Regions from separate parts of the Clostridium neuense genome, predicted to be linked through region 1. Evidence: riboswitches for the same ligand, from Rfam matches in the RefSeq annotation. Region 1 holds a riboswitch; each other region holds the start of a gene.
What was found. Region 1 has a riboswitch for thiamine pyrophosphate ahead of thiW (energy coupling factor transporter S component ThiW). Riboswitches for the same ligand answer to the same signal wherever they lie in the genome.
Positions count from the first base shown of each region.

Region 2: linked by a shared signal. The riboswitch ahead of thiS (sulfur carrier protein ThiS) and the one ahead of thiW (energy coupling factor transporter S component ThiW) in region 1 are both predicted to bind thiamine pyrophosphate.
Region 3: linked by a shared signal. The riboswitch ahead of thiT (energy-coupled thiamine transporter ThiT) and the one ahead of thiW (energy coupling factor transporter S component ThiW) in region 1 are both predicted to bind thiamine pyrophosphate.

Region 1 covers NZ_JBJIAA010000001.1:255,644-260,526, forward strand. The annotation lists gene ACJDT4_RS01160 (HAD family hydrolase) at 63-707, opposite strand; gene thiM (hydroxyethylthiazole kinase) at 694-1,512, opposite strand; gene thiW (energy coupling factor transporter S component ThiW) at 1,615-2,118, opposite strand; TPP riboswitch at 2,411-2,547, opposite strand; gene ACJDT4_RS01175 (MMPL family transporter) at 2,722-4,883, opposite strand, start outside.
Region 2 covers NZ_JBJIAA010000006.1:237,406-242,288, forward strand. The annotation lists gene ACJDT4_RS09085 (thiamine phosphate synthase) at 1-237, opposite strand, end outside; gene thiH (2-iminoacetate synthase ThiH) at 234-1,340, opposite strand; gene ACJDT4_RS09095 (thiazole synthase) at 1,352-2,122, opposite strand; gene thiF (sulfur carrier protein ThiS adenylyltransferase ThiF) at 2,136-2,936, opposite strand; gene thiS (sulfur carrier protein ThiS) at 2,938-3,132, opposite strand; TPP riboswitch at 3,264-3,370, opposite strand; gene ACJDT4_RS09110 (PEP/pyruvate-binding domain-containing protein) at 3,731-4,883, shown strand, end outside.
Region 3 covers NZ_JBJIAA010000018.1:18,220-23,102, forward strand. The annotation lists gene ACJDT4_RS19010 (GH1 family beta-glucosidase) at 1-1,248, opposite strand, end outside; gene thiT (energy-coupled thiamine transporter ThiT) at 1,583-2,212, opposite strand; TPP riboswitch at 2,269-2,371, opposite strand; gene ACJDT4_RS19020 (glycoside hydrolase family 1 protein) at 2,432-3,841, opposite strand; gene ACJDT4_RS19025 (beta-glucoside-specific PTS transporter subunit IIABC) at 3,868-4,883, opposite strand, start outside.

The DNA of each region.
Region 1 (4,883 bases):
ATTCTATATCAATATTCTTAATCTCACTGTTAGTGATATTTTCACCAGTATTATTATTTATCTTATAGTAACAAATCTTCAAAGGAATCTATATACCTATCGCAAAAAAGCTTCATTTCTTCTTTTGTTTTACCTGACGCTTCATCATATACCCCAATTGTATAAAAACCAGCCATTTTTGCTGTCTTCATTGCATAATCCGCATCTTCATAAACTATTGTATCCTCTACTTTAGCCCCCATCTTCTTTATAGCAAGATAGTAAACATCAGGTTTAGTTTTTCCAACACCAACCTCATCACAGCATACAATGCAGGAAAAGTATTGCAGCACATTAAGACGCTTAAGTGCTGCCTCTGAAAGTTCAAGTGGTGTAGCTGTAGCAATGCACATGGTAACACCATCGCTTTTTAAACTTGAGAGATATTCCTTTACATATGGCTTTAGTTGTATTTGGTATCTATACTTATCTTCAATTAATTTATTTATATCAGAAATAATTTTTTCTACAGAAGCCTTAATTCCAAATTCTCTTTTAAAATAATTAGCAGATTCTGTCATAGACATTGCATTTATAATTTCATTTAAGTTTTTGGGAACCTTAATTCCATTTTGATTTAGATAATCTTCACCTAACTTCTCCCATGCAGACATAGAATCTATGAGTGTACCATCCATATCAAAAATAGCATATCTACATTTCTTCAACATTCATCTCTCCATTTATAATTTCTGGGGTCATATTGCTTATGGTATCAATTAAAAACATACGAAACATCATGGTCCCGCCTTCAAATTTTTTCATTTTTTTAAAGGCTATTTCTCCACTCACCCCCATTGCTGTTACTGCCGCTGCTGCTGCCTCTAAAGTATTATCTGGATTTCCTCCACAAAAGGCACCTATTAATGCTGTGGACATACAACCTGTCCCAGTTACCTTTGCCATAATAGGATTACCGTTTCGAATTACATACGCTTTGTCTTTGTCTGCTACAATATCTATAGCCCCAGAAATAACAATAACACTTTTAAATTCCATGCTCAATCTCTTTGCTGCCTTTACTGTCTCTTTAAGATTATGTTCTGTAACTTTATCTGCTTCACTTGCATCCACTCCTTTTGTAATGCCTTCTCCATTTGCTACTGCTTTGATTTCGGAGATATTCCCTCTTATAACAGAAAAATTCATGTTTTGGGATAGCTCTTTAAATACTTCATTTCTTAGCTTTGAAGCCCCCATTCCCACTGGATCTATAACTATTGGATGTTTCACTTCATTGCTCTTTTTTCCTGCTAAAATCATAGCAGTTACATCATGTACATTTCCCATATTAAGCACAAGGCTTTGACTATTTTCAGTTATCTCTCGTACCTCATCCTTATGATGCGCCATTGTTGGTGAACCTCCGCCAGCAAGTATAATATTTGCACAATCATTTACGGTAACAAAATTGGTTATACAATGAACGATAGGTTTACTCTTTAACATATTTTCAAATATTGCTTCAAACATTTATTTTCCTCCTTTATAGATATACAACATGAAAGTTTGAAATGGCTAATTTCAAATTTATTCTGCAAAACCAGAATTTCACTTAGAGTACAAAGTACAATTTTAATTGTGCAGCATAAATTTTAGTTGCTCAAGCATTTTGGCTTTATCTAATGCTTTTAGTAATAAATATCCCATTGTTGCACCTACTAAAGATGCTGGAACAAAAAATGGGACATATGTAAATATAGAAGTCTTTGGTAGACCATAAAACATTCTCATAAATGGATAAGAAACAATTGCACTTATAATTCCAGTTCCAATTACCTCACCAATAACTGCCCAAATTAATTTGTGGAACTTTTTATACAATAACCCTGATAAAAATGCACCTATAACTGCACCTATAATTGCTAAAATGGTGCTTCCATTTAATATCATTCTCATAGAGCCTATAAGCAGCGCACAAATAAATCCCCAAACTGGTCCTAAAAAAACTGCCGCTATGACATTAATAAAATGCTGAAATGGAGCCATCCTTGGAAAGGATACAAAAGTATTTAGTACATATCCCATTCCAGCCAATAATGCTGTAAATATCTCCTTTTTTAAAATTGTTTTTTTCATGTTTTAATCCTCCTCATTTCTATTTATAAAAAAAAGCATAAAAAGTAAATACACCCGCGGTGGTGCACCCCTTTTTATGCTTTCTATACAATTTTTATTAGCAAATCTCTAATTGTTCTTTGAAAATCTAGCTGCTTCTACGAATTTTAAAATAAACAATTAGCTGATTTACTTAAAAATTTTTATACTACCATAAAAGTTACGTGTTACCAATATTAAGTTTTTTATAAAATTTAATTTTATCGCATAAAAAAATGCTCTAATCGTACAGATTAAAGCATCATAATATCATCCTAATTCACGCTTTGCTCCCTACGACAGTGTTAACTGACAGGTTCTAAGGGTCAGGTTTTATCCTTCTCAACTATAATATAGATAAACAATTTCAAGTTTTAAGGTAGTTTATCTTTAGTTCCCCTGCAAACATATTAAATTTCACTTTAGTATATCATTAATTCACCTTAAAAGCAATGCGTGTACATCAAAGTAAAGAACTATTGTTCCTTGTAATCTCCTAGTATCAATATTGACATTGTACAGCTGCCTATTCAGTAAGTTATGCCTCATATTTTGTTATCTAATTCTTAACATATTCATATCTATTTATATCTGTTTGGATTTTTCCTTATTTTTTGAAAATATCTTTTCTAAAGCACTTGGAAGACTAATCATTGCCGGTAAAAATGCTGGTAGCATTATAAAGCAAAGTACAATAAGTCCTGTAATTACAGCTATAGCCAGTTCAATTAAAAGTATTAATCCTGAAGGTGCAAGCGTTGCAAAGGTTCCTCCAAGTATTATAGCTGCTGACATTACAACGCTTCCTATATGCTCTGAAGCTAAAACTATAGCCTCCTTATGAGATATTTCAGTGTATTCCTTAAAACGCATCATTAGGAATATACTGTAGTCAACTCCTAACGCTATTACTATTATAAAAGCGAAAAATGGAACAAAGGAAGAAATCCCCTCATAACCTGCTAAGTTTATAAAAATAAAATTTATTATAAAAATAGCAGCATAGTATGATCCTATAAGTGATGCAATTATAACAGCAGGTTCCCATAAGGATCTTGTAACAATAACTAGAACTAGAAATACTCCTATGAGCACTACCACCGTTGCTCTATTAAGATCTCTGCCTAATACATTGTTCATATCATTTGTCATAGCACTCGATCCAGATACTCCAGATTTAGCCTTTGAAAGAACTGAGCCTTTAAGTCCATCTGAAACAGCATTTTTTATTTTATCTATAGTTTTTAAAGACTCTGATGAATAAGGATCATTCTTCAAAACAACAGTTATTTTAGTTATTTTTTTATTCTTTGACATAAAATTGTCTGTTAATTTCTTAAAATCTTTATTAGTAAGAGCTTCCCTAGGAATGAAGAAGGTTTTATGTGAATTAAGCTGAGTTAAAAAGTTATTGGTTTTTCCTAGTCCACCTGAAATCTGCTCTAATCCTTTGTTAACATCACCAAGCTTATTGCCAAAGGTACTAAATCCATTAATACCATCTACAAGTTTTTGCTGCCCCGATTTCATATCTCCTAAACCCGTGCTTACTTTATTCATATTAGTAACTATTGTGCCTATTCCAGAAGAAGCTTTATCAAGTCCACTCTCTAAAGTCTTTAAGCCATCATCCATTTGAGATAAACCACTGCTTATTTGAGATAGTCCTGCATTAGCTTTTTCAAAACCATTAGTTAGAGCACTGTAATTATCATTTAATGTTTTTATTCCTTCAGGAGTAATTTGACTTAAGGATGATAATAACTTGTCAACAGTGCCTTTTAGCATCATATAATTATTATCAGTTCCAATATTAGGATAGCTCTTTCCCATAGTATCTATCAAAGGTTGTATTTTAGACAATGCATCCTTTACACCAAGAAGTGCCTTCGCTATTTCTTGATAGCTGCTGCCCATTTTTGAATAACCATTTTTCATCTTATTATAATTACCAGCTAGTTCTTCTAACCCGTTATTCATCTTTGCTAAGTTAGCCTGTATAGTATTTATACCATAAGCTATGCTTTGAGAATTATTTGAACCATTTCCTATACCATTCTGAATTTGTTGCAATCCATCAGACATAGCACTGACGCCTGTTTGAAGCTTTGTAGTACCATCAACCATATCACTAACCCCAGAAAAATCCGCTGACCCTAGCTTATCTTGAGCTGTTTTCAATCCATCGTATATTTTATCTACTCCACCATTAGTTTTTGATAATCCTTCTGTAACTGATTTAATTTGTGTATTGGTATAAAAACTTTCAATTTCTTTACCATTTGGCTGAGTTACAGAAGATACCTGTTTTACTCCGTCGATGTTCTTAATTCTTTCTGTTATGTTGTCAATAACAGAAAGAGCTTCATTATTATCAAGTTCTTTATTATTTTCAATTACAACAGTAGCTGGCATTGCTTGCCCTTTTCCAAAATGCTTCGAAACCAAATTAAAAGCTTTTGAAGAAGGCTGTGAATCTCCTAATTCACCAACAGTATTAAAATTTAACTTTTGCTGATGAAAAATGATTGTTGGTGCTATTATCAAAAGTATAACTATAACTGATATAATAGGGTATTTTGCTGTAACTGAAGATACTTTACCCCAAAACTTATTTTTTCCATGACCGCTAATTTTCTTAGATGGCCAGAAAAGTTTGTTTCCCAAAAACTTCATTGCAAAAGGTGTTAAAGTTAAAATTTCTAAAAGCAGTACTGTTACACCTATTACTACAGCAACACCAGATC
Region 2 (4,883 bases), on a different contig from region 1:
ATGATATGCATAAGCATCAATTTCTTCAGCTACCCTTAAACTTCCATTGACAATCAACCTAGCATTATATCTTTCCGTAATAACTTTTACTTTGTGAGCTAATTTATAAAGTTCATGATATTTAAGATCTTTTTCTCTTAAAATTATATTTTTAGCACCATATTGAAGTGCTTTTTCAAGTCTATCACATAAGCTTCCCTTTGCTACTAATTTTCTATTTGTAACAACATATATCATAGTGTACTTTGAAAATCCTTAAATACTGGGTTATATCCCAAACCCTTTATTGCATCATAAACTTCCTTAACACTTCTTTTATCATTTGTATCAAACTGACCTTCCCCTTTATCCTTACATGAATGTCCTCCAACTTCCGTAGATACACCTGCTGACATCTTTGTTACTCCTATAGGAATAAGACTATCTCTAAATTTAGCCGGTTCCCTTGTAGTTATATTTGTACCTGCTCTTGGTAAAAACAGCTTGTATGCTAAAATCACTTGTACAATATTTTTATCATTAACCTCATATATGTCACTAAAGCTTCCTGCATGTGGCCTTATTCTAGGTGCAGACATTGATATCTCAACACCTGGAAATTTATTTTGAATATAAGCAGCATGAAGTCCTGTAAAAAATGCCTCACTTCTCCATTTATATAATCCAAGAAGCGCTCCTGTTCCTATTGAATGAATCCCTGCCCTACATACTCTTTCCGGTGCATCAAGTCTAAATTTAAAATTCTTTTTAGGTCCACTCAAATGAACCTTATCGTATTTTTCTTCATTATAAGTTTCTTGATAAATTGTAAGACTATCTGCTCCTGCAGCAACAAGTTCCTTATATTCGTCAACTTCTAACGGGTATATTTCTATACATATAGAACTGAAATATTTCTTTAATATTTTTATAGCATCTCTTATATACGTTACTGGTGTATGAAACTTTGATTCTCCAGTTAAAACTATTATATTTCTCATGCCAGACTCATATATAGCTTTAGCTTCCTTTTCTATTTCTTCAAAAGTAAGCTGCTTTCTTGATATTTTATTTGTTACATTATAACCACAGTACGCACAGCCATTTACACAGTAATTTGCAATATACATTGGTGTATATAGTACTACTGTTTTTCCAAAATTCCTCAAGGATAATTTCCTCACCTTTTGAGCTAGAGGTTCTAGGTAACTTTCTGCTGCTGGAGATAAAAGTCTTAAAAAATCAATTTCGTCTACATTATCCTTGCACAGAATTTTTTCTATATCACTTTCCCTTGTCTTAGAAAAAAAATCTTCAAAATCAAATTCTTTATACTCCTGTAATTTTTCATAAAAACTCATTTTTACACTTCCTATCTTAAAAATCCAGTAAGTGGTGATGAAGCCTCAGCATATTCTCTTTCAGCACCAAGTTTCGCTGTATATGCTTTTCTTCCTGCTTCAACTGCAAGTGAAAATGCCTCTGCCATTAAAACAGGATTATCAGCTGTTGCTATAGCTGTATTTACAAGAACAGCATCAGCACCCATTTCCATAGCAAGTGCTGCATCTGATGGTTTACCTATTCCTGCATCAACAATTACAGGCACCTCATTTATTTCTTCTATTAAAATCTTTATCATTTCCTTAGTTCTAAGCCCTCTATTTGTTCCGATAGGCGCTCCAAGTGGCATTACCGCAGCTGCACCTGCACTAACGAGTCTTCTAGCATCCATTAAGTCCGGATTTATATATGGAAGTACAATAAAGCCTTCCTCTGCAAGTACTTCTGTTGCTTTTATAGTTTCATAATTATCTGGAAGTAAATATTTATTATCTGAGATAACTTCTATCTTAATCCAATTTCCACAGCCTACTGCTTTTGCAATTCTAGCAAGTCTTATTGCTTCTTCTGCGGTTCTAGCACCCGACGTATTTGGCAAAAGTATTAAATCTTTATTTACAAAATTAAGTATGTTATCATCTTCTGACGAAGTTTCATCTACCCTTCTAAGTGCAACAGTTATGACCTCCGCCTTTGATCTTTCCATTATCCTTGGAATTATTTCATTTGAGCTTAACTTACCTGTTCCAACGAAAAGTCTATTTTTAAGCTTAACTCCTCCTATGATAAGTTCCTCCATTTATAAACCCCTCCTATTTTTCATTCATTATTATTCTAAGCACTGCATTTGCCTCATGATTTGCCGCTATAGAAACTCTTGGTGACATAAGTCCGTTCCCTGGCTGTGCACCATTTTCTCTATCTCCAACTAAATAAAACCTATCATTTATTTTAGTTGTACATATTGTATTGCTGGAAAAATATCCAGCCATGCCTGAAGCTGCAACAATCTTTTTATCCTTCATTTTTGTAAGAACAGCATTTGTAAGTACTGCCTTTGAAACGGGATTATCGAAGGCTTCAATAATCATATCCACATCTTTAAAAATATCTACTACATTGCTTTCATCTATAAATGTATCTAAGGTTTCAACCTTTACAAAAGGATTGCACCAAGATATTATCTCTTTTAAGGCATCAGTTTTTTTCATACCTATGTGTTTCACAAAATACTGCTGTCTATTTAAATTACTTGGTTCAACTACATCAAAGTCAACTAATAAAAGCCTTCCAATACCTATTCTTGCGAGCGATACCGCTGCATTTGATCCAAGCCCTCCAAGCCCAGCTACACCAACAGAAACCTTCTTAATCTTTTCGTGAACCTTAGGTGTATGCCTTGCCACAAGCTGCGCTTCCATTTCTTCTTTACTTGGAAGCTCACCTTTTTTTATAAGTACAACCCTATCCCCATCCTTTAAATAAATGTTCTTTTTCATAATGAATCCATTATATACGACTACATCTGCATCTTTTTTTATTTCCTCTTTAATGCTAAAAAGTGTACTTTTGCTTGAGATTTCTTTTATTTTTCCATTGACATAAACTTTCAATTTAGCCGCCTCCAACGAATCTTATTACTTCTACTTTTGATGCTGTAAACAGCTTTTTCTGACTATACTCATTTCTATCTATTATCTCTAAATCTACTTCTACGACTACCTTATCCCTATCAACCTTAATTTCATTTAGCAATTCTGTAACAGTAATACCCTGTTTAAAATCCATTTTCTTTCCATTTACTATCATTAAGTCACCTCTTTGCTTTTGATAAATAAGATTTCTAGTAAAATCAAAAAGAGAGAAACAAAAACTGTTTCCCTCATAATCTACTATTTTTAATATCATAAATACACAAATTCTGCGCAGAACTTTATGTTAAATATGAACTAACTATTCCCTACGTTGGCATTATCCAAATCAGGTTATGAGGGTCTGGAATCACATTCCACTCTCAGCCTGTCAACAGGCTCCCCAGTTGCGATATTAAATTTTACATTTTTAATTTACCACATTAGGGAAAAAAATGCAACCAAATAGATTTGAAGTTTAAGTGTGATTCATCTTTATTACAAAATATTGTAATTTAAAACCAAATAGATTAATATTAATATATTGGTTGTTACTCGTCATAAATAAACCACTTCAACTATTGAAATTCATGTGCACCACAATTGCCATAAGATGGCATTGTGGTACAAATAACTTTCAAGTTTCAAGGTAGTTTATCTTTAAACACAGTTGATTAGATATATAATTTTAGATTACGTACTTTTCTCTAAAAATAAATTTTATATCTTTAAAAGCTATTTTTATTCGATAATTTATGGTTAAGGGAGGAAATAGTATGGTTAGTTTTGGTACAAAATCTGAAACACTTGAATATTTATCTACAGTTATTGTTAACGCTAAAATTATTCCTCAAATACGTTTAACAGTAAGTGAATGGATTAACAATAGCAAAAAAATAATTTCTTTAGTTAAAGAAAAAAATTGGATTGATCTTCCGCTAATAGTAAGGAGTAGCTCCATGTCTGAAGATAATTCAATCCATTCATTAGCTGGATGCTTTCTTTCAATTTCAAATGTTATTGGTGAAAATCAAATATGCGATGCAATTACAAAGGTTATAGATTCTTACAAGGGTTTAAATTTAAAGGATCAAGTTTTTATTCAGCCTATGCTAAAAAAAGTAAGAATGAGCGGTGTTGCTTTTAGCAAGGATCCTAATTCTTGTGGTGACTACATTGTTATAAACTATGATGATTATACCTACACTACAGATTCAGTAACCTCTGGTAAAACTAATAATTTAAAAACATTTTATTACTATAAACATTCAAAAACAGTTCCTAACATTGACAAAAATCTTCTTCGCGTTATAAATTTAATCAGTGAACTTGAAGCTTTATTTTCTACAGACTCCTTAGATATTGAATTTGCTTTTGATGATGCTTACGACTTATACCTTTTTCAAGTAAGACCACTTATTGTAAACTTAGCCAACGAAACTAACAAAAATAAAGAATTTATTTACGAATTAAGAAAGAAAATATCCCAACTAAATTTAAGGCATCCTTATTTATATGGAAATAAAACTATTTATGGTGTAATGGCTGATTGGAATCCTGCTGAAATGATAGGCATTAAACCAAAACCGCTAGCGCTATCCCTTTATAAAAAAATAATTACAGATGAGATTTGGGCCTATCAAAGAAATAACTATGGATATAAAAATGTTATAGGTTTTCCATTATTAATAGATTTTTACGGGCTGCCATATATAGACTTACGAATAAGCTTCAACTCATTTTTACCAGCTAATCTATCAAAAAATCTGTGTGAAAAATTGGTTGATTATTATATAGATGCTCTTATAAAGCATCCTAACTATCATGATAAAATTGAATTTAAAATAGTATTCTCGTGTTACACCTTTGATACAGAAAAAAGGCTCAGTAAGCTTTTATGTAAAGGTTTTAACAAAAATGAATGTAAAG
Region 3 (4,883 bases), on a different contig from region 1:
ATATCCTTTGAGATTTATTCCTTCTTGTATAGCCTTTTTTATAACCTTTAAATGTTCCTTTATAAAGTTAATTCTTGGTACATCTGCTATAACATCTTCTATTATTGGGTCTTCATCACCCAAGCCATTTTCAGTGATATATAATTTAACATCACCATATCTTTCCTTAAGCATTCTAAGTCCATCTAGGAAACCCTCAGGAGAAATTTCCCATCCCCACTTTGTGTACACTTTATCCTTCATCATCACTGTTTTATAAACTCCATCAAACGAAGGATTTCCTGGCGCACCAGTAGAATTTTCTCTATTGGCTTCAAAACCTTCTGTAGACTCAACTTTCATAACTCTTTTAGGTTGATAATAATTAAGTCCAATAAAATCATTTTTATCAGCTGAAGCTTTAAGTAAATCCAACTCTTCATTGGTCCAATCTGGAGTCCATCCGTGTTCCTTCAACTGATCAAGTACATATTCAGGATACTCACCCTTTAATATTGGATCATAAAACCAAAAAGTATCGTAATAATTTGCATGTTTTGCTGCAAAAATATTTTCTTCCTTATCATCAACACTAAAAGCAGGATTAAATACATGAGTTATTCCGATTTCACCATACTGCTTTAAACTCTTATATTTGCTTACAGCCTTAGCATGTGCTACAAAAACATTGTGTGTAGCTTGAAAATACTTTTTAGCATCATTAACAATGCCAGGTGGATGTGCCCCTGCTAAATAGCCATGACCACAAAAAACTATAGTTTCATTAAAGGTTATCCAATGCTTAACTCTATCTCCAAATGCCCTAAAACATACCTCAGCATATTTAGCAAAAGCATCTATAGTTTTTTTATTAGTCCAGCCTCCAGCTTCTTCTAAAGTCTGCGGCAAATCCCAATGATATAGTGTAACAAAAGGCACTATTCCATACTTTAAGCATTCATTAATTAAATTATTATAAAATTCAATTCCTTTTTCATTAACCTTGCCATCACCATCTGGTATTATTCTTGGCCAAGAAATAGAAAACCTATAAGATTCTAATCCCATTTCTGCCATTAATTTAACATCTTCTTTATACCTGTGATAATGATCTACAGCAACATCTCCATTTGTCCCTTCAAAAGTCTTTCCTGGTATCTTCGAGAATATATCCCAGTTACTAATGCCTTTCCCATCTTCATTCCAGGCACCTTCTACTTGATAGGATGCAGAGGCAGCTCCAAATAAGAAATCCTTTGGAAATTTCATCTTCTTTCCTCCTTTAATCAAATCAAAAATTCATTGGTATGAATTTATTATATACCTACCATTTTCTTGTGTAAAGTTTTTTAAGCACAAAAAAAATAGTTGAACAGGGGGACTATTCAACTATGTTAATCTTATTTTTATTTAATTATTTGTTTTACTATATTTATATATTATCAGATTATTGTTACAATTCTATGAAGATAATAAATACAATTTATTAAAAATAAAACGGAGTAACAATGCTTTATTACATAAAAAAAAATTCTATAAATCTACAGCATTGTTACTCCGTTTTCACAGTAATTTAATAAAATTTTTCCTTACATTTTTGCAGCTATGCAGTGTGATTTTTTACGGCTATAGAATACAATTGTTTTACTGGAAGCACTGCCATAATTACAACGCATATTGCACCTTCAACTGCTAAAAATACGCCATTTGATATAAGTGAATATAGAGCTGGCGATTGTCCTTTAGGCGCATAGCTTCCAAAGAATATAACTCCGGAAATAAAGTGAAATACAAAACGTCCGAAAACAGCAATTACAGTTGCAACAATTTTTTTATCTCTAAAGTATCCTGCAAGTCCAAGTGCCATAAATGGAAGTGGATAGTCAAACAATACTTGTACAGGTTGAAGGATATAAGGGTCCATTATAAGAGTAATAATTCCATATAAAAAACCTGTTAAAAAACCAACTTCTGGTCCATAGAAGATTGCCATTAAAAGAATTGGTATCATACTTCCTATAGTTACGCTTCCCCCCTGTGGAAGATGATATATTTTGAATATTTTAAGTACAGTTGCAAGAGCTAAAGCTATACCTATTTGGGCTATCATGTGAGTATTAAGCTTTACCTTTTTAACCTTTATAGCCACTACAACGAGTATAATTAAAGCAAGAAGAGCTGCAAGTGATGTTGGGTGTTTTAATATTTCTCCAATATTTTTTGAAAAAGACATAAAAAAAACCTCCTAAAATTCGTGCTTAGGAAGACCTTCTGAAAACAATTGTTATATAAACAAAATAATTGCTTCCCTACGCTGGTATTATCCAGATCAGGTATAAGGGTTTAAAGCACAGCTTTACATCTCAGCCCAAAGGCACCCCTAGCACTTTATTAATTCATGACTATTATACTCCATTTTATTTCCATTTTAAAGTAAAATCATTAATTATTATTATAGCTTAGCTCCATTAGACTCTATAACCCTCTTATACCAATAAAATGAGTCCTTAGGCATTCTCGATAAATCTCCGCTGCCATCATCATGCTTATTAACATATATAAGGCCATACCTCTTCTTAACTTCACCTGTAGAAGCACTTACAATATCTGTACATCCCCAGCAGGTATAACCAATAAGCTTAACACCATCAGAAATAGCTTCCTTCATTTGTTCAATATGCTTTCTCATATAATCAATTCTATAAGCATCATGAACTGCACCATCTTCTGATAATACATCTACAGCGCCTAGCCCGTTTTCCACAATCATTATCGGGAGTTCATATCGATCATAAATTTGATTTAATACATATCTTAAGCCAACAGCATCTATCTGCCAGCCCCAGTCCGAAGCTTCTAAATTTGGATTTTTAATATTTGCTGTGCCATTTCCGTCAGTTTTTTCTCCTGCTTTGACAATACTAACGCAAGCACTTGAATAATAGCTTATGCTTATAAAATCCACTGTACCCTGCTGCAAAATTTCATAATCTTCTCTGCCGACTGCTAATTTAATGTTGTTTTCCTCATAATATCTTTTTGCAAAGCCCGGATATTTTCCTCTAACATGCACATCTCCTGCTATGAAGTTGTGGAGCTGAGCATACTTCTGTGCAAATAAAATATCCTCTGGGTGACAGGTATATGGATACATATTATGATACGCCAGCATGCACCCCACCTTATTATTTGCATCAATTTCATGAGCCATTTTTACGGCAAGTGCACTGGCAACTAGCTGATGATGCATTGCCTGATATCTATTTAATTCAGTATTATCCTTTTCCTCCAGCATACCAGCACAAAAAACCGCACCAAATGGCTCTGTTAGCATATTAATTTCATTAAAAGTAAGCCAGTATTTTACTTTCCCTTTATATCTTTTAAAAAGAACCTCTGCAAACCTCAAGTAAAAATCTATAAGTTTTCTATTTTTCCAGCCACCATATTCAAGAGAAAGGTGCAGTGGATTTTCGTAATGAGAAATAGTTATTAATGGTTCAATACCTTTATCCAGTAACTCATCAATTACATTATCATAGAACTTTAAGCCTTCTTCATTGGGCACAAGTTCATCACCCTTTGGAAAAATTCTTGACCAAGAAATGGACATTCTATATACTTTAAACCCCATCTCTGAAAACATAGCAATATCTTCCTTCCAATGGTGATAAAAATCCGTTGCCTCGTGATTAGGGTAAAATTCATCCTCTAAAGGTTTAGGCGGTGTTAGCCGCCTTTTTTTATTTAAACTGCCGCCAGTTAGAATATCTGCAATGGATAAACCTCTTCCACCCTCATTATATCCGCCTTCGTATTGATTTGCAGCAGTTGCTCCTCCCCATAAAAAACCTTTGGGCATTGTATTTTCTTTCAAATTAACCCCTCCTAAACTATAGTTAAAAGCTTGTCGTTTACCTGCACCTTTTCTCTTTCCTTAACCATTGGAACTGATTTTATATAATCATTAGCATTAACTACTAAAATTGGTGTAATCAAGTTATAGCCTTCAGCCTCTATTTTTTCTTTATCAAACTCTATGAGCAAATCACCTTTTTTAACTAAGTCTCCATTTTGAACATGTGCTTTAAAATACTTGCCGTTCAATTTTACAGTTTCCAAGCCAATATGAATTAAAAGCTGCAAGCCTTCCTCAGCTTCAATTGCAATGCCATGTTTTGAATCCATTATCATAGTTACTTTTCCATCTACAGGCGAATAAACCTTTCCTTCATCTGGAATAACAGCTATACCTGCTCCCAATGATTTATCTGCAAAAACCTTGTCTGGAACATTTTCTAATGCAACAACCTCACCTTTTATTGGCGCAAAAACTTCAATTTTCTCAACTAAAGGCTTTACTTCCTTTTGAGCTTCAAGCTTTGATTCTTCTAACTCTTCAGCTTCCTGTTCTTTTATATCTTCAAAACCTATTACGTAAGTTATTATAAATGAAGAAACAAAAGTAACTGCTATCATAATAATTCCATATACAAGATTGCCCATACCCTTTTTACCAATAAAACATGGAATAGACATAATACTATTCTGTGGTATGTAAAGTGATACCTGCAAAATACCTCCAACAACTCCTCCAATTCCTGCGGCTATAGCGGCTGCAAAAATTGGACGTTTTAACTTCATAGTGACACCATAAAGAGCAGGTTCTGTTATACCCATAAGGGCAGAAATACCAGAAGCAGCGGATAACTGTTTCATGTTCTTATTTTTTGTTTTAACAGCTACCGCAAAAGTAGCTCCTGACTGTGCAATATTAGCACAAATCTGTGAAACAAATATTAGTGTATCTGAGCCTCCTGTTGCAATAGCAGACAAGCCAATAGGAGTTAAAGCATGATGCATACCTGTCATAACTATAAACGGGAAGGCAGCTGCAAGTAAAG